2 regions of the Psychrobacillus sp. FSL K6-4615 genome follow, and region 2 is predicted to be linked to the other one. Evidence: riboswitches for the same ligand, from Rfam matches in the RefSeq annotation. Region 2 holds a riboswitch; the other holds the start of a gene.
The links. Region 2 has a riboswitch for S-adenosylmethionine ahead of MKX53_RS15190 (bifunctional homocysteine S-methyltransferase/methylenetetrahydrofolate reductase). Riboswitches for the same ligand answer to the same signal wherever they lie in the genome.
Positions count from the first base shown of each region.

Region 1: another riboswitch for S-adenosylmethionine. It lies ahead of MKX53_RS00935 (O-acetylhomoserine aminocarboxypropyltransferase/cysteine synthase family protein); the one in region 2 lies ahead of MKX53_RS15190 (bifunctional homocysteine S-methyltransferase/methylenetetrahydrofolate reductase).

Region 1 is NZ_JBBOYQ010000001.1:172,855-185,314, forward strand. It holds gene MKX53_RS00870 (DMT family transporter) at 1-30, opposite strand, end outside; gene pepT (peptidase T) at 43-1,269, opposite strand; gene MKX53_RS00880 (lysoplasmalogenase) at 1,306-1,953, opposite strand; gene MKX53_RS00885 (SDR family oxidoreductase) at 2,116-2,874, opposite strand; gene MKX53_RS00890 (TetR/AcrR family transcriptional regulator) at 3,019-3,597, shown strand; gene MKX53_RS00895 (NADPH-dependent FMN reductase) at 3,747-4,349, opposite strand; gene MKX53_RS00900 (DoxX family protein) at 4,367-4,768, opposite strand; gene MKX53_RS00905 (RDD family protein) at 4,979-5,392, opposite strand; gene MKX53_RS00910 (M3 family oligoendopeptidase) at 5,406-7,103, opposite strand; gene MKX53_RS00915 (DUF2087 domain-containing protein) at 7,263-8,018, shown strand; gene MKX53_RS00920 (GIY-YIG nuclease family protein) at 8,038-8,382, shown strand; gene MKX53_RS00925 (YdcF family protein) at 8,464-9,051, opposite strand; gene MKX53_RS00930 (glycerol-3-phosphate acyltransferase) at 9,066-9,707, opposite strand; SAM riboswitch class I at 9,865-9,979, shown strand; gene MKX53_RS00935 (O-acetylhomoserine aminocarboxypropyltransferase/cysteine synthase family protein) at 10,092-11,384, shown strand; gene MKX53_RS00940 (homoserine dehydrogenase) at 11,515-12,460, shown strand, end outside.
Region 2 is NZ_JBBOYQ010000001.1:3,024,777-3,037,236, forward strand. It holds gene MKX53_RS15150 (hypothetical protein) at 29-625, opposite strand; gene MKX53_RS15155 (hypothetical protein) at 1,009-1,266, shown strand; gene MKX53_RS15160 (gluconate 2-dehydrogenase subunit 3 family protein) at 1,296-2,048, shown strand; gene MKX53_RS15165 (GMC family oxidoreductase) at 2,075-3,799, shown strand; gene tatA (twin-arginine translocase TatA/TatE family subunit) at 3,881-4,084, shown strand; gene MKX53_RS15175 (TetR/AcrR family transcriptional regulator) at 4,135-4,740, opposite strand; gene MKX53_RS15180 (DUF817 domain-containing protein) at 4,858-5,613, shown strand; gene metH (methionine synthase) at 5,815-9,252, opposite strand; gene MKX53_RS15190 (bifunctional homocysteine S-methyltransferase/methylenetetrahydrofolate reductase) at 9,233-11,092, opposite strand; SAM riboswitch class I at 11,164-11,273, opposite strand; gene MKX53_RS15195 (nuclease-related domain-containing protein) at 11,483-12,430, opposite strand.

The DNA of each region.
Region 1 (12,460 bases), 2.9 Mb from region 2:
GGCTAAAATACCTAGTAATATTTCGCGCATATTAGCACCTGCTTAAGCCTGCTGTTCAAACGACTGGATAATACCCTTTACAACTTCTGTTGATTTTGCCATATCATTTACAGAGATGAACTCGTATTTTCCGTGGTAGTTTTCCCCACCTGTAAATACATTAGGTGTAGGCATTCCCATATAGGAAAGCTGTGAGCCATCTGTTCCTCCACGTACTGGAATAATAAGTGGTTCTATATCTAAAGCAATCATCACATCTTTTGCTACATTTAAAATTTCAATAACAGGTGTGATTTTTTCACCCATATTGTAGTATTGATCGTTTAACTCTACAGAGATAGCAGTTGCTCCGTATTCTGCTTTAATCTTTTCAGCAGTATCTAGGAATAATTGTTTTTTCGCTTCAAATTTCTCACGGTCATGGTCACGAATAATATAGCTAAGCTCTGTTTTTTCTGTATCGCCATTAATATTCATCAGATGTATAAAACCCTCGTATCCATCGGTTTTTTCAGGTACTGCATCTGTTGGCATGTGAGATTGAAATTTTGTAGCCATTGTAATGGAGTTCACCATTTTGTCTTTTGCAGAGCCTGGGTGCACACTTTTCCCATTTGTAATAACCTTGGCACTAGCTGCATTAAAGCTTTCATATTGTAATTCTCCTAATGGACCACCATCCATTGTATAGGCAAAGTTTGCTCCGAATTTTTCCACATCAAATTTATGAGGACCACGCCCGATTTCTTCATCTGGTGTGAATGCCACTCGAATTTTCCCGTGTTTTACTTCTGGATGTTGGATAAAATATTCCATTGCCGTCATAATGATGGCAATTCCTGCTTTATCATCGGCACCAAGAAGCGTAGTACCATCTGTAGTTAATAGTGTGTGACCAACATAATTTTTTAATTCAGGGAAGTCTTGAACAGTCATGACAGTATGCTCATTGAGAGTAATATCTTGTCCGTCATAGCTATCGATTCGCTGTGGATTTACATTTTTTCCCGTGTAATCTGTAGCTGTATCTACGTGAGCTAAGAAACCGATTGTTGGCATTTCTTTATCAGTATTAGCGGGTAAAGTGGCGAAAAGATAACCGTTTTCGTCTAATGTAATTTCCTCTAAACCAACTGTAGTCAATTCTTTTTTCAGCTCATGGAGTAAGTCCCATTGACCTTCAGTGGTTGGACATGTTGTACTTGAAGCATCGGATTGTGTATCTATTTTTGCATAGCGCACTAGTCGCTCTATTAAAGTCTCTTTCATGAGATTAAATCTCCTTTCGATTTGTAAAGCTAGTTCTTATTTTAACAGATTCTTTCGAGTTGCGGAATAATGAATGCTAAGAGCAAACATAAATTGAGCTCCGTAATAAGAAATCATTATAAGTGCATCTGAGAAAGGAATATCTATTATGAATTTATTAATAGCAAGGGTTGAATCCGAAAAGATAAATAAAATAGCCCCAATAATAACAAATTTGTTTGCAGTTTGGAAAGCGTTCCAACCCATCGTCAGAATAACTGTAATATAAATAATAACTGCAAGCGCTAACACTGTATCTCCTTGAGACCAAAGTGTTCCAGCTAACCAAATTACCATTGATAACCCGTATATTAATAGCAATGCGATTGCCCATTTCGGAATGGATGTTTGTTTGATGTTTCTAAATGCGAAGATATACCAAATATGTCCGATCAAAAAGGTTATAAGTCCGACTATAAACCAATAGATTAATCCGTCAGCAAACATACATACAGTGAGTCCGATTAAAATAAGTGTCTTGTACTTTTTAGTTTCTCCTCCAGATTGTAGAGAAGCAAACAATATAATAAGTAGCATCGGAATAAGTTTAAAAATAATCTTTGTCGATACAGGGTCACTTGGAATAAAAAAAATATAAATAATACCCATAATTGCAATTAAAACCCCAATAATTTTGCTCCACATAAAACAAACACTCCCCTTTCTTATTAAATTCGTTACGGAAGATAAAACTTCCTCCACATTGTATGCGAATCTAAATAAAAAAAAGAACCAGCTGCCATAGTGAATAGGGCAACTGGTTGTATTTCTGATTGGTATTGTCTTGTGGAAGTTGAGCTTTATTTATTAGTAAGCAGTCCAACCAGCATCAGCGGCAATAATTTGCCCATTAACGAAGCTTGACTCATCAGAACCTAAGAATACTGCAAGTTGTGCAATTTCTTCTGGTTGACCGACACGTGGCATAGTACCGCTACCTGTTTGCTGACGACCCATACCGAATTCAGAAAGGCTAGTCATAGAATTTTGAATATTAGTCATGACGCCACCTGGAGCGATTCCGTTACAACGAATCCCTGAGTTAGCGTACATATAAGCTGTATTTTTAGTTAAACCAGACACTGCATGTTTAGATGCTGTGTATGCTGCACCTGCGCGAGCACCACGTAATCCACCTGCAGAAATGTTGTTAACGAATACTCCGTGTCCTTGTTCTAAGAAAATGTTAGTTGCTATACGCATTGCACGCATAACGCCAGTAGTATTTACTGCGAATAACTGATCCCATTTTTCATCAGTAATTTCACCAACAGGCTCCATTCCATCCATGATCCCAGCGTTATTTACTAAAATATCTAATTTACCAAATGCTGCTTTTGTTTCAGCGAATAAGTTTTCTAAATCAGCAAGTACTGCTACGTTTGTACGGTTAGCGATTGCTTCTCCGCCAGCTGCTTTAATGGCTGCTGCCACAGTTTCTGCACCTTCTAAATTGTAGTCGGAAACAACGACTTTTGCGCCTTGTTTTGCATATGCCTCAGCGATAGATTTCCCCATCCCAGAAGCCGCGCCTGTAACGATAGCTACTTTGTCTTGTAATCTCATAATTATTTCCTCCTCATATGTTATTATACAGTTGTACAATAACAGTATAGTTTAAAATGAAAACGTATTCAATCAACAGTTATCGCAATAGTTGTGCAATATCAAACACATATTGCAATAAGTGTTTGATAAGGAGAGATATTATTGAAAACAAAAGATTTAAGAGTCGTGAAGACAAAAAAAGCTATCTATCAAGCATTAACTCATATATTAAGAAACAAAAGTCTGACTGATATTAATGTGTCCGAGCTTTGTAGACAAGCCGGTGTAAATAGGGGGACTTTCTACTTCCACTATGAGGAGGTTGGAGATGTTTTTAAGGAATTTTTTGAAGAGGTCATTTTAGATTTGCAAGAATCTTATAAAGAACCATATAAATACATTTCTGCACTTCAATTAAAGTCTTCAGTTTACAAAAATCTAGATCCAAAAACAGTTCGTATTTTTCACCATGTCAAAAAGTACGAAGACTTTTACCGTATTATTTTATCAGACAATGTGTCTACAACATACTACTACATGTTTTTTGATGCAATCCGTTCGAATTTTATAGAAGATAGTAAAATAGGGGAGTATGATGAATCTAAAAAATTTGTATATTCTTTTATGACAAATGCAATAATTGGTTTAATTATTGAATGGCATCGAAGTAATTTTAAAGAGTCCGTTGATGACATGAACATTCATTTAGTTCAAACATTGAACGCGATAGCGAGGAATTAGTGAACTTGGTATATATGGTATTTCCTATATTTGAAGAATAAAAGAATAAGTGGAGAAATAAGGAAGATTAAAAAGTTGTACAAAAAAGACTCATCGAGAGGATGAGTCTTTTTAATCAAAAATTAAACTTCTTGTAAAGCGTTGCTTAATTACTTGCGTACAGTTTTTAAGGCAGTTGTCCAAGGGATAACTTGATCTAGCATTTGGTTTACTGAATCAGCTTGTACTGCTGCTGGTTTGAAGTCTGTACCATTTTCAAAGTCTGTAAACAAAGATAGTGCTGGATGTACACGTACATGCGCTACTAGTAATTCACTTAAAATACCACGTAAATGCTCGGTTGCTCGAGCCCCACCTACTGAACCGTAAGATACGATTCCTGCTGCTTTGTTGTTCCACTCTTCACGTAAATAATCTAAAGCATTTTTAAGTGCTCCTGTGATTGAGTGATTGTATTCTTGAACGATGAATACAAATCCGTCTTGTTTTGCAATGGCTGCTGACCAAGCTGCTGCACCTGATGCGTCGCCGCCTGCTTCACCTAATAGAGGTAATTTGAAATCTGCAATGTCAATAATTTCATATTCTGCGTCTCCACGCTTGTCGGCTAACTCTTTTACCCATGCTCCAACTTGAGGACTAACGCGTCCTTCACGTGTACTTCCTAAAACGATACCAATTTTCATCATGTCATTTCCTCCTGTTTGCTCTTCATTTGAATTTAATCCGAATATTTTTTTCATAAAGCTCATGTTTATACCCCAAATCTTTACTTATTTTTTTGTGCCAGTTTTTCATCAAGTGATAAGTTAATTGGATTAACTAAGACAAAGTAAATACCGATAGCCAAGTAGACTAGTTCTAATTCGTATCCAGCGGATACACCATCGCCTAATAATCCGAATGATAATTTCGCTGAGAAAATTGCTCCTAGCATTATTACCGCAAATAGCCCGCTAATTACTCGTGTTCCAAGTCCAACTACCAGTAATGCTCCACCGACTAATTCAATAATCGCAATTGCGTATGCTAGAGATCCTGGTAAACCAAGGAACTCAAAATATCCAACGGTATTTGAAATACCACCTTGGAATTTTGCTATGCCATGTATTAAGAACATAAGTCCAAACATGACACGTAAAATAAGTGTTGCAAGTTGTTGCTTCTTCATAATAAAAAAATCCTCCATTTAAGTTACTTAACGTAACTTACTATAATATAGTTATTAACTAAACGCAATATATTTGATTACTAAAAGTAATGTAAGAGATAAAAAAATGAGTTTCTGCTTATATATCAGAAACTCATTGAGTAAGAAAGCTATAGAAATTTAAGGAAATCAAAGAAGAACAAGCATCCTAATGAATGCTTGTTCTAAATACTATTCTTTCCAAGGTGGATAGAAAGTTACGTAAGTTCCTGCTATAAAATCATGAATTGCTCGTTTATCTTCACGAATCCCAACCATAAAGGCACTAACAATACCAGCAATGCCAAATGTTAACGCGTAAATAAGACCAGCGATTAATTGTCGTTTAATCATTGTCCAAAAACTAACATCAGTCTCATCTAAGTTCACAATACGAATCCCAAGAATTCTCTTACCTACAGTGTATCCAGTCCAAACGACAGGTAGCAATATGAAATATATATACGACCCAATAGTAGTAAACCATGTATCACTTTCCCCAAATATAAGATAACTAATAATGGCTAGCGGCGCCCCCATGATAATGCCATCGAATAAACTAGCACCAAATCTTATCCAAAAACCAGCTGGATTCATATTCTCCAACTCCTTTCAATACCTATAATGCAGAGTCATCCACACTATTTAAATACTCCTCAATTGAACCAATGACTGATTCTACACAACCATCCTCAAATGGAGAGATTAAATTCGCTTCTGCTACTAATTTAGTAAATGATTTCGATCCTCCAAGCTGGCAAAGATGTAAATAATCCTTCCAAGCAGCTTCATGATCTTCTCTTGAGCGTTTCCAAAATTGGAATGCACAGATTTGAGCTAGTGTATAGTCGATATAATAGAATGGACTAGCATAAATATGTGCTTGACGTTGCCAGAATCCACCAGCTTCGTAATAACTATTTCCATCATAATCAAGATGAGGTAAATAAATTTCCTCGATCTTCTTCCAAGCAGCCTTACGCTCAGCGGGAGACATCTCCGGATTTTCATATACCGCATGCTGGAATTCATCCACTGCAACTCCGTAAGGTAAAAACAGAAGTCCACTGCTTAAGTGAGAAAACTTATATTTGTCGGTTTGCTCTTTAAAGAATAATTCCATCCAAGGCCATGTAAAGAATTCCATACTCATCGAATGGATCTCACAGGACTCAAAAGTCGGCCAAACATACTCCGGGATACCTATGTTACGACTTGTATATACTTGGAAAGCATGACCTGCTTCATGCGTTAATACATCAATATCTCCTGATGTTCCATTGAAATTAGAGAAAATATATGGAGATTCATAGTTATCGATGAATGTACAATAACCTCCAGCTTCTTTCCCTTTTTTTGCAACTAAATCCATCAAATCACGATCAATCATAAACTGGAAGAATTCAGCAGTTTCAGGAGAAAGCTCCTCATACATTTTCTTCCCATTTTCCACTATCCACTCCGGAGAACCTTGTGGTGTTGCGTTCCCACTTAAGAAGTTAAAAGGCTCATCATAATACTTCAGACTGTCTACGCCTATGCGTTTTGCTTGTCGCTCATAAAGTCTAGTTGCAACAGGAACGATAAAATCACGGACCTGATCACGGAATTTTTTTACCATCTCTGCATTGTAGTCGATACGGTTCATACGAATATAGCCGAGCTCTACAAAGTTATTGTACCCGAGAGTTGTTGCTATTTCATGGCGTACTTTTACTAGTTGATCATAAAGGTCATCAAATTTCGCTTCATTTTTATGGAAAAATCCACTACTAGTCTCTTTTGCTTTTTTACGAGTATCACGATCGGTAGATTCAGCATATGGTCCCAACTGTGCAAGTGTTAATGTTTCCCCGTTAAATTCTACTTGTGCGGAAGCAACTAGCTTCGAGTAGTCGGATGCAAGTTTATTTTCTTTTTGCATAAGAGAGATAATTTCCGGTGAGAATGCCTTAATCTGATAATCTGCCAAATCGAATAGTTGATTGCCCCATTTATCCTCCAGTTCATCTCGAAAAGGTGATTCGACCAACGCTTTGTAGTATTCAGTAATCATCTCTTCAATTTCAGGATTCGTTTCATCAAAATAATCACGCTCTTTTTGATAGAACTCATCATTAGTATCGATAGATGCACGAATATAAACTAAGTTTGCTTGTGTAGAATAATCATTGCGAAATGCATTGATATTCTCAATTGCTTCATTCTGTTCTGCTACAGAAGAAGCTTCTTTAAATTTTGTTAATAACTCTCTAAATGTAGATTTGTCTTGTTCTAAATTTGGACGTTTATATTCATAATCGTTAAATGTAACCAATGGAATTCCCCTCTCTATCGTTTCGCTTTACGAAACTCCTTATTCATATTGTTTATTATTTTCAGATAAATTGCAACCGCATTTTTACATATTGATGATTTACAAACGTTATTATATAATGTTTGTAAATTAATAAACAAAGATTGGTTGTGTTTGTATATGGAAGTGTCAGAATTACTTTGGAGTGCCTCTTCAGAACAGTTAAAGTCAGGGTATGCTGAAGAAGACGAAATGTATATATGTATTATGTGCGGTTTTAAAGTTGAAAAGGGATTCATTTATCCAAAGAATAATATGTTATATGAAGCAGAAAAATTCATGAAGCATCATATTGAAATGGAGCATGACTCTGTTTTTCAATATCTAATAGGGCTTAACAAAAAATTTACTGGCTTAACCGAACATCAAAATAGCCTATTACGCCTCTTTTATGAGGGTAGAAGTGATGCAGAAATACAAACAGAGTTAGGAATTGGAAGCTCTTCTACGATTCGAAATCATCGTTTCGTATTAAAGGAAAAGGAGCGACAAGCAAAAGTGTTTTTAGCGATGATGGAATTGTTAAAGGCAAAAGACAATCATGCACCGACATTTTTACCGCTTCATAAGACTGCAACGATGGTGGACGATCGGTATAACATCACGCAAGAAGAACAAAAAGATATCGAAAGTAAATTCTTCCCAGACGGAATAGATGGACCTCTTATGAAATTTCCGAGGAAAGAAAAGCAAAAACTAGCAACCTTAAGAGTTCTGATCCAAAGATTTGAAAAAGGAAAAACTTACACAGAGAAAGAAATAAATCATGTACTAAAGAATGTTTATGAGGATTTCGTAACATTAAGACGTTACTTAATAGAGTATGGATTTTTGGACAGACAAGACGATGGTAGTGCGTATTGGGTGAAAAACTAAATAGAAGGATGGAATATAAATGGATCGCAAAAAAGAATTAAAACAAGAATATAAAGAAATTAAAATCGAGGGCGGAATTTACGTCATCACAAACAAACGAAACGGTAAAAAGTATGTAGCTTCTACACCTAATTTTAAAACGTTGAATGGGGTTAAATTTACATTAGAAAACGGACTCCATTCAAATAAAAATCTGCAAAAGGACTGGACTCAGTTCGGCAAAGATAATTTTGACATAGAGCATATGGAGATTATTAAAAAAGAGGAAACTGAAAGTAGGGTAGGCAAAAAAGAATTAGAAAGGTTATTGGAGAAATGGTTAGAAAAACTACAACCTTACGGTGAAGAAGGGTATCATAGCTAATATGAATTTTATGGAATAGTAAAAAGATGGGTATCAAGAAGATAACACGATAATTACTTAATACCCTTCTATTTGTAACAATCAATTCCCCAAAATATATGCCTTTAACAACGCGACACGTTCTCGCGTACGAACCTTGAATTCAACCACTTTGGGAGTTTTAGCAGCCACGACATCTGATTTCCATCCTATTTTACTTGCTAGTACTTTGGATCGTTGTAAATGGTAGTCGCTTGTTATAAGGGTAACGGAGTCGATATTACTGGGTAGTAATTCTTGTGAAAACAGTAGATTTTCATATGTTGAGGTGGCTTTGTCTTCTAAGATGAGTCGATCTTCGGCTATGCCATTTTCCAATAGAAAATCTCTCATCACCACGGCCTCTTCGATATCTTCATCGGGACCTCGTCCACCTGAAAGTACTAATTTTACATGGGTATATTTTTGGGCATACGCAAGAGCAGCGTCCAATCGATATTGTAAAGCAAAAGAAGGGATATTCCCTTTTTTCACTTTGGCACCAAGCACAATAGCATATTGATTGGTGCCATCTGCTTTAGGATTTTGACCACTCTCAAGCCAATTACTCGTGAGAACCCATATCCCAATTCCACTAGAAACAATCACTACTAATGGGATAAGCACGATCCACCTCATTTTCTTCTTCATGATATTCACTCATTTCATACAGATGGTTTCTTCTTACTTAAGAAAGTGGAGATTCTCATCTCTTCCTTTCGCATTAAACGACGGAAATTCTCGAGATGTAGTACAACAGCCATCAAAAATAGAAATCCGGCAATAGCCATTGGCCCTACTCCTTCTGCAAACCAAATGGATGCACCGATAAAAACAAAGTAAAAAACAAACACACCAATTAATAAATAGTCCGTTAATAATGTAGTTCCGATTAATAATATAAGTCCGATTAAACCAAGCGGCCAGCTAAGAGCAAGTAGTACACCAATAAGGGATGCAGTACCTTTACCACCTTTAAATTTAGTGTAAAGAGGGAAGTTATGTCCAAGTATTACAGCAGCACCTGCACTATATAGCAGGATGTCCTGTTCCACTATCGAAAAATGTGCGTACTGTGAAACCCAAAAACCCGTCCCAATTACGACTATAACTCCCTTTAAAATATCAATTATGGCAACTAAAATGCCATATTTTGCACCAAGAACAACAGCTGCATTTGAGGCGCCAGAATTTTTTAAACCCTCTTTTTTAATATTTACCCCACTCAGATACTGAGCTATTTTAGAACCATGAATGGACCCAACAAGATAACTGATCACAAGGATACAAATCATCGGAATGAGCATTTTTTTCACCCCCATTAACTTCAATATATTAAACGAATGAAAAGATGAGAAGTTTCAGAATTTTAAAGTATATGTTTTTTAATTATTCAAAAAAGTATTGACAAATAGATTGGTAGAAATCTATACTGTGTAACAAGATGGAAAACTAAATCTAATACTCTTATCAAGAGTGGCGGAGGGAATAGGCCCTACGATGCCCGGCAACCAACAAGTTCTCAACTTGGAAAGGTGCTAAATCCTACAAATTCTAAATTGAATTTGGAAGATAAGAGGAGGAACATGCGAATTTGCACCCTCTTCTTAATTGAAGAGGGTTTTTTGTTTGTTCTAATCCTCCCTCGCCTCCATAAGCGTCCATCTAACTACATTTTAGGAGGAATTCAAATGACCAATCTACAAAAAGAAACACTACTTTTACACGGTGGCCAACAACCAGATCCAGTGACTGGGTCACGAGCAGTACCCATTCATAAGACAACATCCTTTGTATTTAGAGATACAGAACATGCACAAAACCTATTTGCTCTTGCAGAAACAGGTAATATCTATTCACGTATTACGAATCCAACTGTGGATGTATTTGAACAACGAATTGCATTATTAGAAGGGGGAACGGCAGCAGTTGCATTTTCTTCAGGAATGGCAGCTATCGCATTTTCTATATTAAACATTGCAGGAGCAGGAGACGAAATTATTGCTGCTGAGAATTTATACGGTGGTACGTTTAATCTATTTGCTCATACATTGCCGCGATATGGTATAACGGTGAAATTTGTAGATTCTACGGATCCAGAAAATTTCCGAGCTGCTGTGACAGATAAAACGAAAGCATTTTTTGGAGAAATTATAGGAAACCCAAGCTTAAATGTATTAGATATAGAAAACGTAGCAGCCATTGCTAACGAAGTAGGAGTGCCTTTACTTGTAGATAGCACATTTGCTACTCCATATGGATCGAACCCTATTAAGTACGGTGCTCATGTCGTAATTCATTCAGCGACTAAGTGGATTGGTGGTCATGGTACTACGATTGGTGGAGTTGTAGTAGATGGAGGAAACTTCAATTGGGACTCCGAGAAATTTCCAGGATTCACACAACCGGATGTGACCTATCATGGTCTAAGATATGGAATTGACGTTCCAAACGTGGCATTTGCAGTGAAATTACGCGTTCAATTGCTTCGTGATTTTGGTCCAACTTTAAGTCCTGAAGCAGCTTTTTCCTTTTTACAAGGACTAGAAACACTTCATTTACGCGTACCAAAGCATAATGAAAATGCTCAAAAAATTGCGGAGTACTTAGAAAGTAACGAAGAAGTAACTTGGGTTAACTACTTAGGTTTAGAAAGTCATCCCTCCCATGAGCTTGCTAAAAAGTACTTACAGAATGGTTTTGGTTCCATCCTAACTTTTGGAGTGAAAGGTGGTAAAGAGGCAGGTCGTAATATTATCGATAATATTGAGATTTGGTCGCATGTAGCTAATGTCGGGGATGCTAAATCGCTAATAATCCACCCTGCATCTACAACACATCAGCAGTTAACTCCTGAAGACTTGGTGAAATCGGGCGTTACAGAAGACTTAATTCGCTTGTCTGTTGGACTAGAGGCGGTTGAGGATTTACAGTCTGCCCTTGATAAAGTACTTGTGGGAAAAACAAATGTCCTCTCTAGATAGAATTTTATTGATAATTGAGTAAAAATGGGCTACAATATGTAAAATAGTTCTTCGTATATGAATGCGATTAGATTTTACAAATTGAAGCAAATTGGAACTCAATTGTGCAAATTCAGTTGGAGGAGATAGCATGGCGACGATAAAAGCAGCAATCCTAGGTTTCGGAACAGTCGGGCAAGGGATTTACAACATTGTAAATGAAAAAAGAGAAGATCTGAAAAAGTCTTTAGGATTAGAACTAGAAATTAGTGCGATCCTCGTAAACAATGTTGGAAAAGAAAGAATGGCTACACCTGGTGTGTTAGTAACTGATAACTTTGAGGATATTATTAATATACCTGGACTCCAAGTGGTATTCGAGGCAATTGTAAATGAGGAACCGGCATATAACTACTTATGTAGAGCGATTGATAAAGGATGTCATGTAATAACAGCAAATAAAGTAATGTTCTCCAAATATAGTATTCCATTACATGAGCGTGCAAAGTCTCGTGGAGTATTTATAGGCTATGAAGCAACAACAGCCGGCGGAGTTCCAGTTATTAAGACATTAAAAAATCTATTACAAGTTAACTCAGTGAAAAGAATCCAAGGGATCTTAAATGGTACGTCGAACTACATTTTGACACAAATGCGTCAGGATGAATGTCCATTTGATGACTCATTAAAAGAGGCGCAGGACCTTGGTTATGCAGAAGCAGATCCATTTAACGATGTGTCCGGGCAAGATGCTTTCCGAAAACTGATGATACTAAGCGCACTAGCGTTTAAAAAACAGCCCAATTGGAACGATGTTCGTGTAGTTGGTATTGATGAAATCTCATTAGAGGATGTCCGCAAAGCCAAAGAACAAGGACTACGTTATCGCCATGTAGCAGAAATAGAGCAAGACGAAAACGGTGAACTATACGCATCAGTTGGTCCACAACTAGTAGGGCCAGATCATCCATTATACTCAATAGAAGGTGTAAACAACGCAGTTGCACTAGATACAAACTATATTGGAACATTAACATTAGTCGGTCCAGGAGCAGGTATGTACCCAACAGCAAGTGTGATGGTAGAAGATTATGCAG
Region 2 (12,460 bases):
TCCAGAACAATGAGTAAATATTCCAGTATTACATAAAGCTTGCTATAGAAAGTGCATACTTTCTCCAAACCGATACGTGAATCGGTTTCTCTACTTTCCTTTTTCCACTAACATACGTTTGTAAATCTCCTTTAAATGTTAAGGATAATGCTGAAAGTTGTTCGAAATGATATGGCTGCGTTAAAGGAGGTGCAACCCGGAACTGCGAGGACGGACATTCTTTCATAATTGTAGCGACAAACTGAGAACAAAAGAATGCATTCTCACGTTCTTTTTCAATATTTATCGCAACGTACACTAAGCCGATTAAATTATATTTGTATAATTGCTGTTGTTGTTCCATTTGAGTGATTATACTTTTCATCCGTAAATATTCGGAATCCGTTACCGCACACTCATAAATGGCACAAGTAGCTCTTTGAAGCATTCCCTTAATCGGGTTTTCTTTTATAAACCCGCCATTAAAAGGGTTATGATCACTTTTTCTACCGAAGCTATACATCTCATTTAGTTCCTCATCAAAAGCAATAGAGGCATGGTTCAACTCTTTTTTTGTATACATGCCAATCGCTTTTGAAAAAAGTGTCCCAGTATTACTTAGAATGATATAAACCTTTTTCCCCATTTTTTCCACCTCGTTCAGAAGAGGTATTTTTCCTCTAATCTATTATCCTAATCATCCTCTATTTTTTAATAATTCCAAACGTACTTAAGGTGGAAAGTGACTAAGTCCTAAGCCGTAGATGGTTGATATAATTTAGTTTTTCAGCCTGAAGATTAAGAATAAAAAGGAATATTGAGCGCATACATCTTTTCTACAATTATTATACATTGAATATTCACAATACACTTTTCTATTAAACACTCTATATACATATGTCTAGTTGTTAGTCATATAGCCATGTATTAGTGATTGTGTCCATATTACAAACTTGTTACAATTTCATTGCTTGTTATAACTATAAAAAAATATTATTCCAAAAAGATAGAATTTAAAGGAGAGATAATGTGACTCAATATAATTTAGAAGAGTTGAAACTATTAAATCAGTTTTTGTTTGCCCTATTTATTGTTGCTGATTTTGCACTTTTCCTTCATTTCACTAATAATATTTTTCCCTGGTTCTCATTAATTGGCGCAGCTATTGGATTGTCCATTATTGTTGCTTGTTGGACCGGAAAAAAATACACACTTTTCATCGCCGCATTATTAGTAAGCACTGCCTTATTTTCAATCGTTTATAATTGGCAAACTATTGTACATTAATACTTTTTTCATAAATGGAGGGTTTGAATATGTCAGAACAAGAAAAAAAGAGTCCTATTTTAGATAAGCGTTCATCTAGACGTACATTCATCAAAAATTCTGGTTTAACAGTTGGGGGACTTGTTTTAGGTGGAGCAATCGGTTCGTTAGTTGGAGGGAAAACGGAAACAACTAGTCATACGGCTACTAGCGGAAGTACTCATACGGCAATCGATTACAGTGATACTCGTCAGTTTTTCGTAAGACAAAAAGATTTTGATGCACTTAGTACAGCGACGGAACTAATTTATCCAGAGGATGAGCATGGTCCAGGCGCTATTACACTCGGCGCTCCTTACTTTATAGACAAACAATTAGCTAGCCCTTGGGGAATTAATACGGATGATTATAGAAAAGGTCCTTTCCAACCAGGCGAAGTCCCTCTAGATAAAGCAGAAATTATGCTGCAGGGTGTTCGTAAAATAAATGAAGTTGCAGAGAAAGAGTATGATGGAACGGTCTTCAAAGATTTATCGGAAGAGCAACAAATTACTATCCTTAGTACTTTTGAAGCTGGAGAAGTAAAGATGGATTTAGTAAATTCTGCAGCATTTTTTGGTTTACTAAGAACACTTACATTACAAGGTTGTTTCTCAGACCCACTTTATGGTGGCAATAAAAACATGGCTGGCTGGAAAATGAAAGAATTCCCTGGAGCTCAAATGTCGTATGCTTCCTATTTAGATGAAGAAGAATTTGTATTAATAGATCCTATTAGTTTAGGCGGACACAAACATTCATAAGGTAAAACAATAAGAGGAGGATTATTATGGTTACAAAATTACCAAAAGTTGATGTTGTAACAACTGGTATGGGTTGGACAGGCGGTATTGTTGCTGCTGAACTGACAAAAGCTGGCTATCATGTTGTTGGATTAGAACGTGGAGTAGAAAGATCCATCGAAGATTATTTACATGGTCATGATGAATTAAAATATAATATTCATAAAGAATTAATGCAAAAGTTAACAAAAGATACTATTACATTCCGTAATACATTAAACGATACTGCCAAACCAGTACGTGATGAAGGTGCATTAGTAGTAGGAACTGGTACTGGCGGCGGCGGTGCTCACTGGGGTGGCCAAACGTATCGCTATTTCCCATATGATTTTGAAATTCGTAGTAAAACGATTGAAAAATATGGTGAAGGTAAAATTCCGGCTGATGTTACTATTCAAGACTGGGGTATTACGTACGATGAAATCGAACCATATTACTCCAAGTTTGAACAAATGGCTGGTATATCAGGGGAACCCGATCCTTTAGCAGGACATCGTTCGATCGATTACCCAACACCACCACTAAAAAAATTACCACAAATGAAAATGTTTCATGAAGCAGCAGAGAAACTTGGATATCATCCATTCGTAGTTCCTACTGCAAATGTGTCAGAAACATATACGAATCCAGATGGAGAAACATTAAATGCATGTCAGTACTGTGCATTTTGTGGGAACTATGGCTGTGAGTACGGAGCAAAAGCAGACCCAATCGTAACAGTAATACCAACTGCTAAGAAAACAGGTAATTTTGAACTTCGAACAAATTCTATCGTAACGCGTGTATTATATGATGGAACAAAAGCAACTGGTGTTTTATATAAAGATACAAGAACTGGTGAGGAGTTCGAACAACCTGCAGATCTTGTTGTTTTAACAAGCTATATCTTTAATAATGTTCGCTTACTATTGTTATCTGGTATTGGAAAACCGTATAATCCTAAAACTGGTGAAGGAATTATCGGTAAAAACTACACAGATCATCATACGATTACTGGAGCTATTGGTTATTTTGAAGAGAAAAAATTCAATAGTTACATCGGAACAGGTTCTTTAGGATCGGCTTTCAATGACTTTAATGCGGATAACTTTGACCATGCAAATCTAGATTTCATACATGGTGGGCAGATTGAATTGCATTTATTTGGTAATGAACCTATTTCTAATAATCCTGCACCATTTGGTACGCCGACTTGGGGTAAAGAATTTAAGAAAAACTCTTTACACTATTTCTACCGTAACCTAAGTGTAGTATCACAAAGAGCTATATTGCCTCATAAAGATCATTATCTAGACTTAGATCCAACGTATACAGATGATTACGGTGATCCGTTAATTCGTGTAACATTCGATTATACTGAGATGGACCATAAACGTAATGAATTTTTAGTTGAAAAAATTAATGAAGTAGTAAAAGAAATGGGAGCAGACATTATCGATACAATTCCAATGGCTGAGCATTTTGGTGGAAGATTTACTTTCCAACATGATGGTGGCGGTGTAATCATGGGTGATAGCCCTGAAAACTCTGCAGTAAATAATTACATGCAAATGTGGGATGTAGATAATTTATTCGTTTGTGGAGCTTCGGCATTCCCTCACTTTGGTCCAACGAATCCAACTCCAACTGTTGGTGCATTGGCTTACCGAGCAACTGAAGGTATGATTGAGTACTTAAAAAACGGCGGCGGACCATTAGTTCCTAAAAAATAATACAGTAGCAAGTGTAGAACCATCATTTTCTTTCAAAATGTGTTATATTAATAACGATTCTTTATAGAAGGAGGAGATTCTATGCCAAACATAGGGATACCCGGTTTAATACTTGTACTAATTATTGCTTTGATCATCTTTGGTCCATCTAAATTACCTCAACTAGGCAAAGCTGTTGGACAAACGTTAAAAGAATTCAAAACCTCGACTCGAGATATTATAAATGATGAAGAAAAAGATGATAAAAAAGTCGAAGCATCTGAAGTAAATTTAGATAAAAAATAATAATTTTGGTTGGTCCTGACATCTGTCAAGACCAGCTTTTTTTATTAGAATTAGCTTTTCTTTTTGAAATGAAATGAGCTATTATTGGTTTTAAATATTTCTAATAAATTATCTGCAATTTGCTCTGGTGTTTGTTTACACCCACCATGTATCCATTCAAGAATTACCCCATAAGAACCATACATTTTATATGTATTATAATGCTCTAGCTCAATACTTTCATTCGCTGCATTTAAATATACGATTCCCTCAAATACTTCCTTAAATTTCAAAAAGAATTTATCATTCATCCTAGGAATGGAATCTTCTAATGTTAATAAACTATAAAAATCTCTATTATCATAAAAGTGTTTAAAAAAAGCATTGGATGAAGGTAATATATGATTATAATCAACAACCTTTGTGTCTAGAAATGGCTTATGAAATGCTAATTTTAATTCTCCTAATACTTCTGCTAGCAATTCTTCTGCTAAGTCCTCTTTATCTTTAAAGTGTAAATAAAAGGTGCTTCTATTATAGTCTGCCTTTTCCACTATATCTGTGACCGTAACGTTTTTATATCCTTTGCTCTTCACTAGCTGGATAAAATGCATCTTCAAGAGATTTTTTGTTCTCCGAATTCTTCTATCCCCTATCGAATAACTTTCCGAATTCATGAGCAATTCCCCCTTGTCTTTTTAAATATAGTCAAAATTATACATGAATAATCATCCTTGAACCAATCTGTTTTAAGTTCGTCCATATTCCTATAGCCATTTAAAAGGAGTATGGGAATGCGAAATCTTCTACTATTTACTTATTTACAGGCACTTTCTTGTATATTTCCTGTAATCATCTTTTCAGCCTTAGCTCTTTCTAAATTTGTCAGTATCCCACTTATCCCTAGATATGATCTGATCCTACTCCTTTGTATAGCGGGGCAAATATTTATGCTCATTTCCAAATTAGAGACTTGGGATGAATTTAAGGTAATTTGTTTGTTTCATATTATTGGTCTCGGTTTAGAATTATATAAAGTACATATGGGTTCTTGGTCGTACCCCGAGGACGCCTTTAGTAAGGTAGGTGGCGTACCTTTGTATAGCGGGTTTATGTATGCGAGTGTTGCGAGCTATATTTGTCAAAGTTGGCGTAGGATGAATCTCCATATGTACAATTGGCCGAAACCCTTTTGGGCGGTAGGAATTAGTGTTCTTATCTACTTCAATTTCTTTACCCACCATTTCACCTCTGATATTCGTTGGATTCTAAAATGCTTATTGTTAATCATCTTTTTCCGCACAGTAGTGACTTTTGAGTTAAGAGAAAAAGTGTTTAAAATGCCTATGATTCTTGCATTTTTACTAATTGGCTTTTTTATTTGGATCGCTGAGAATATCGTTACCTTCTTAGGTGCATGGCAGTATCCTAACCAAGCGGAGACCTGGTCGCTCGTGCATATCGGCAAAATTAGCTCGTGGTTTTTACTTGTGATTATAAGCGTTATTATCGTTGCACAATTGAAGCGAGTGAAGAGCCGTTCCTTATAAATGTGTGAGGATTGATCGATTATTGTTTGTGATTGATCGATTATCGGTCGCTATCGATCGATATTCTTACTCGGTGGATCGATTATGGAGCATCATCGATTGATTTTAGTGGATCATCGATTGATTCCGCAGATATTAAGTGTTTCTTAACCGATTAGCTATTAAAAAACCACTGCCAAGTCAGTTGGCAGTGGTTAATCTTTAATCCACTACAAAATATCTTGCATCCGGATGAGCAAATACGATGGCAGAAACTGATGCTTCCGGTTCCATCATAAACTCTTCTGTAAGCTCTACTCCAATTACTTCAGGCTTTATCAAACCAAATAGCTTTGCTTGATCATCCAGATTCGGGCAGGCTGGATAGCCGAAGGAGAAGCGTTGGCCTTGGTATTTTGCAGCAAAACGGTCGCGCATGGTGAATTCCGTTGCATCTGGGAATCCCCATTGGTCTCGGATTTCTTGGTGAATGCGTTCGGCAAATCCTTCTGCTACTTCAAGTGCAGTTGCCTGTAACGCATGGCTCTCTAGGAATTTCCCTTGCTCTTTAAGTATAGCTGCTTCCGCACGAACTCCATGTCCTGCAGTAACTAGCATCAGCGCTACATAATCCATTTCTCCACTGTCTACAGACCTTATATAATCTGCTAAACACAGGAATGGCACGACGGATTGACGTGGGAATGTAAAGCGCTCGATTTCTGTTTTACCATCGGTCGGGTCATAAATAATGACATCATTGCCATCTGCCTGAGCAGGGAAAAATTGATATACTCCTTGTGGCTTCAATATATCAGATTGCAAATATCCTGTGACTAATTCATGTAATTCCGTTGCACGCCCGTCATTCTCTGCTAATAGTTTTTCACTATACCCTTTTAATCCTAAATGATGGCCTATTAATGTTCGCATATTTACATATGGGTGCAAATGCGCAACTGAATAATCCTTTAATACATGTTTACGAACATCCTTTGGAATGTATACCTGAACATCCTCACTTACTGTCTTCACTGGTTTTTCTAAAACAGCTACCGCTTGTTTGGCCGAGCGATTAGCTTCCGCAATTTTTCGTTTTTCCTGTTGAACACTAAGTTCTACTAATAGAGTTTCTTTATCTTCTTTATTTTGTAATCGATTGGCTAAGTCTAGACCCTGCATGGCATCTTTCGCATATAGAACAGGCCCATCATATTGAGTGGAAATTTTTGTCTCAGTAAAACGACGAGAAAGTGCTGCTCCACCTACTAATATTGGCACATCAATACCCGCTTCTTTAAAGTCTTGAGCAGTGATGACCATTTGCTGCGCAGATTTTACAAGGAGCCCTGAAAGTCCGATCATATCAGGCTTTTCTTTCCGGATTACCTCTATTAACGTGGCTGGAGTTACTTTAATCCCAACATCGATTACTTTATATCCGTTATTACTCAATATAATATCAACTAAGTTTTTACCTATATCATGTACATCGCCTTTTACAGTCGCAAGGACGATCTTCCCTTTACCAGAGTCATCCTCTTTTTTCTCCATGAACTGCTCCAAATATGCAACAGAAGCCTTCATCACTCCCGCACTTTGAAGAACCTCTGCAACTATTAACTGATTGTCATTAAACAGTCGCCCTACCTCAGCCATGCCCTTCATTAATGGACCATTAATAACATCTAGTGGTGCATCATACATTTGAAGTGCTGCTTCTAAATCCGGGATAAGTCCTTCCTTCGTCCCTTCAATAACATAATAGGCAAGACGTTCTGGTACAGTTTTGGGTATATCATCTTCGGTCTTTTCTTTCTTTTTATCTCGGTAAAAATCAGTGAAATCAGCAAGTGTTTTGTCAGTCGTCGTAAACAAAAGCTCGTTGGCCATGTCGATTTCTTGTTTAGGAATAGACGCATATCTCTCCAGTTTCTCGGTATTTACAATCGCGTAGTCCAAACCAGCCTGCGTGCAATGATATAAATAGACTGCATTCAATACTTCGCGACCAACTGGCGGAAGACCAAAGGATACATTACTTACTCCTAAAATAGTTAGTGCTCTTGGCAGTTTTTCTTTAATGAGGCGAATCCCTTCAATCGTTTCTACTGCTGATCCAATGTATTGTTGGTCACCTGTTCCGACTGGGAATACGAGTGGATCAAAGATAATATCCTCTGGCGCAAGCCCCCATTTATTAACTAATAAATCATATGAACGTTCTGCGATTTCTAACTTTCGCTGTCTTGTAACCGCCATTCCTATCTCATCAATTGTGCCAACTACAACTGCAGCACCGTATTTCTTCACTAAAGGCATTACAGCTTCAAACCGCTCTTCTCCATCTTCTAAATTAATAGAGTTGATAATTGTTTTTCCTTGGGAATATTTCAGTGCAACTTCAATTACCTTTTCATCAGTCGAATCAATAACAAGTGGCACTTTAACTTTTTTCACTACCTCTTTCATAAAGTTAGTCATGTCCTCTAGTTCATCGCGGTCCGGATTTGCTAGGCAAATATCGATAACATGAGCTCCACCTTTTACCTGTGCCCGAGCAATTTCAGAGGCTTCCTCAAATTTTTCATCTACGATTAAACGTTTAAATTTTCGAGAGCCAATTACATTTGTTCGTTCTCCTATAAAGAGTGGCCGCATCGTTTCGTCGTATTGAAGAGGCTCAATCCCTGATACTACATGCCCATGACCTGCTTCTACGGGTTTACGTGGTGAAAGATCCTTTACCGCTTCTCGTATTGCTCGAATATGAGCTGGAGTAGTTCCACAGCATCCACCAACAACATTCAACCACCCTTTTTCCGCAAAGCCTCTCAGCTTTTTAGAAAGTGATTCAGGAGATTCGTGATAATGCCCTTCCTCATCTGGTAAGCCAGCATTAGGATAGCAGCTAACATATCCATCTGATAGCTCAGATAACGAACGGATATGATCGGTCATAAATTCTGGTCCGGTAGCACAATTCAATCCAACAGAAAGTGGCTTTATATGTTCGATGGAAATATAGAATGCTTCAATACTCTGCCCTGCAAGTGTCGTTCCCATCGGTTCAATGGTTCCAGAAATCATAATAGGTAGTTCTATCTTTAGCTCAGTAAAAGCCTGTTGGATACCAATTGTCGCAGCCTTCACATTCAGCATATCCTGGCTCGTTTCTAGTAAAATAACGTCTACTCCACCTTCTACTAAAGCTTTTGCCTGTACATAAAAGTCGTTTGTAAGTTCGTCAAACGTAATACCACCAGTAACCGATAGTGTTTTAGTCGTTGGCCCTATTGCCCCAGCTACAAATCGTGGCCAGTCAGATGTAGAAAATTCATCTGCACATATTTTAGCTAGCTGGGCTGCTCGAAAGTTTATATCATGTGCCTGAGCACCAAGATCATATTCATTTAACACGACTGGGGTTCCACCAAATGTATTCGTACAAATAATATCAGCCCCAGCAGCTAAATATTCACGATGAACATGTTCAATAACATCTGGTTTGACGATATTTAAATACTCATTACAACCGTCGTATTCTTCCCCTCCGAAGTCTTCAGGGCTAAGATCCGCATTTTGTATCATCGTTCCCATTGCACCATCAATAATTAGTATTCTTTGTTGGAGCTGCTGCTCAATTAGATGTTTGGACATAGCTGAATCCTCTCTCTTTCTCCCGGTCAGTCTCTTGAATATAATGAATTAATTCTAGAGACATGTCGTAACGGAAAAATGGTGTAATAATATAAATTCCGTTAAATAGTTCCGCTGCTGTATCGATTAATTCCTTCGATATTTGAATACCTTCTGCAGTAGCTCGCTCTCTATCCTCTCCACATAAACGCATACGCTCTAGCACCTCTTCAGACAATTTTATGCCTGGGACTTCATTGTGAAGGAATTCAGAATTTCGACTATTGGTTAGTGGCATAATTCCGATGAAAATAGGGGTTGATAAATGCTTGGTCGCTTCGTAAATCTCATGGATTTTTTCTTTCGAATAGACAGGCTGTGTGATGAAATAATCCGCCCCACACTCAATTTTCTTCTCTAGTCGCTTCACTGCACGGTCCAGCACACGAACATTCGGATTAAAAGCAGCTGCTACAGAGAAGTTAGCCTTTTTCCGTAGCGACTTTCCTGAGAAAGAAATACCTTCGTTTAATTGTTTGATCAGTTGAATCAGTTCTAAGCTTGATACATCATAAACACTTGTCGCCCCAGGAAAATCCCCAATTTTAGTCGGGTCTCCAGTAACTGCAAGAATGTCATGGATTCCAAGCGCATCCAATCCCATCAAATGAGATTGAAGACCAATTAAATTACGATCACGGCACGTAATATGAGCAAGTGGTCTAATATTTTTTTGGTGTTTTAACATCGAACCCATCGCCATATTACTAACTCGTGGAGAAGCCAATGAATTATCCGCCATTGTCACCGCGTCAATTCCAGTTGCATATAGCTTTTCTGCACCTTCCATGAATGTAGTCGTATCGAGATGACGGGGAGTGTCTAATTCAACAATTATGGTCCGTTCTGTTTTCGCTTTTTCATGTAGAGCTTGGGTATTAGTTGGCTTAGCATCTTGAATAATAATAGGCTTTCTTGTCTCTACTACTTTATTGGTAATAGGGGTTAAATGCCCAATATGTCTTTTCACTGCTTCAATATGCTTTGGAGTCGTTCCACAGCAACCACCTATTAAGCACACTCCTGCATCTCTCAAATATAATGCAGCTTTACCAAAGTACTCAGCATCGGATTCGTAAACTATGCGTCCTTCATCTATATCCAGTAAGCTCGCATTTGGATAAGCAGATAAGAATGCCTTTTCTGGCAGCTTTACTCCTTCAAATGCTTGAATTGTATGATGTGGACCTAGTCGACAGTTGACTCCCACAATGTTGGCTCCAATTGTTTCAAGCTCATGCAGCGCATCATTTAGAGGTAAGCCATTTTGCAAAATACCCGGATCATGCATAGACACTTGAGCTATTATCGGAATATCGGTAAGTGTACGAAGATAAGTCACAGTAGTCTTTAGCTCTTCGAAATCATAATAGGTTTCAAGTAATAGACCATCTGGATCTCCCGCCAACAATTGGATTGCTTGTTGGTCGAGTGAATGAATAATTTCTTGGAGTGTAGCATCACTTTTTCGAATTCCTCGAATCCCCCCAATAGTCCCGAGGACGAATTGGTTTCCAGATGCGGCAGCTCTTTTCGCAATTTGAATGGCAGCTTCATTTATTTCTTTCACTTGATTTTCTAGTCCATAGCGAGCAAGCTTAATAGCATTTGCTCCGTATGTATTCGTTTGAATAATATCTGCTCCGGCCGCAATATAATCCTGATGGATTTTCTCTATAATTTCCGGTTTTTGAATATTTAACTCTTCATTACAATAGTCAATTCCATAAGAGTACAGTAGTGTCCCCATTGCCCCGTCTGCTGTCAGTATTGACGTCTGTAACTTCTCCAATAAACTCATAGTGCATTCATCCTCCCATATAAAAAAGCCTTCTATGAAAAGAAGGCTTTACTAGTATGCAAGATACCACCTTCTCATCTTTCAAACTTTTGCAAAGTCTGCTGGATTTAGCACCTGACCAAATGAATGGCTGGTTGCTGAAGCGTCGTAGGGCCAGTCCCTCGGCTTCTCTTGATAAGAATTTCACTATTCAGTTTTCTAATTAGACATATCGTACCTTTATTCAACTAAAGCGTCAAGTTATATTTTGAACTTTCTATATTTTCGGAAGAACTGGGTTGAGCTGAGTTATTCCTGTGATTTCACACTATATTCGGGTGATTTTTGAGTATATTCTGGTGATTATCGTCTACATTCAGGTGATTCTAACAAACTTTCGGGTGTTTCCTTTTACCAAGTCCATTTATACTTTCTATCCCTAGAGGTTCCTGTGTGGGTTAGATTCATTGATTGTAGTAGTCTGTGGGCAATCTCGCTTGATTCTAAATGGAGAAAGGTTCTACATTGTTTGTTCGTTATCGTATCGCTAATTAGCATAAACCAATCCCTTATTGCTTTTTCATGAGCAATCTTATCGAAATGACCACAGATAGGACAAGTCCAACCATTTTTCCTTTTTACCATTCCATGAAAATTACACTTTTCACATCGTACCCCGCTTATCAGGTCTTCAGGTTTAATACCCCAGCGTGCACACATTGGAAAAGGAATGTAGGTTTGTTGGTCGACTACTATTTTTTCACTAAACTTTTGCATCTGGGTTGAATTATAATACATAGTTTCACGAGGTAGATTGCGTAAATAGACTGGGATCGTTTGCGGAAGAATAGCAATATGTTTTTTCGGAGGTTCAATTACTCTCACTTTCGGGTTGCTCAGAACAATTACTCCGTGGATTGGGATAGGCAATACATGTTCACCTAGCCACTCTTGAAGTAAATAAATATTTCGCGACAATTGAATTTCTGGGCTTTCAAAAACATCAATTTTCCCCTCATTTGTTTCACGCTCTAATAATGCAGGATTTTGTTTAAAAAATAATTTACCACTAATATTTTTACTTTCAAGAATAACTAAAAAATAAGGTGTCAGAAAGATAGCATCCATTTGAAATTTACCGTTTGAATTCAAACCTACACTTTCAACGAGAAAGTATTCAAATGGAAATGTATATTTTGCAAACACGTCCCTTATTCTTCTTTCTCCTTGCAAACCAGCTTTTGCCGCCCTTGCTTTTGCAATAATTATTTCCTTTTGCGGATGTGTATCATTTAATCGTTCCCCTAACATTTGTAGGCCCACTAAATTGTATTCTCTTGTATCTATTCTTGTAAGCAACCAACCACCCCCACCCGCATCGTAGCACAA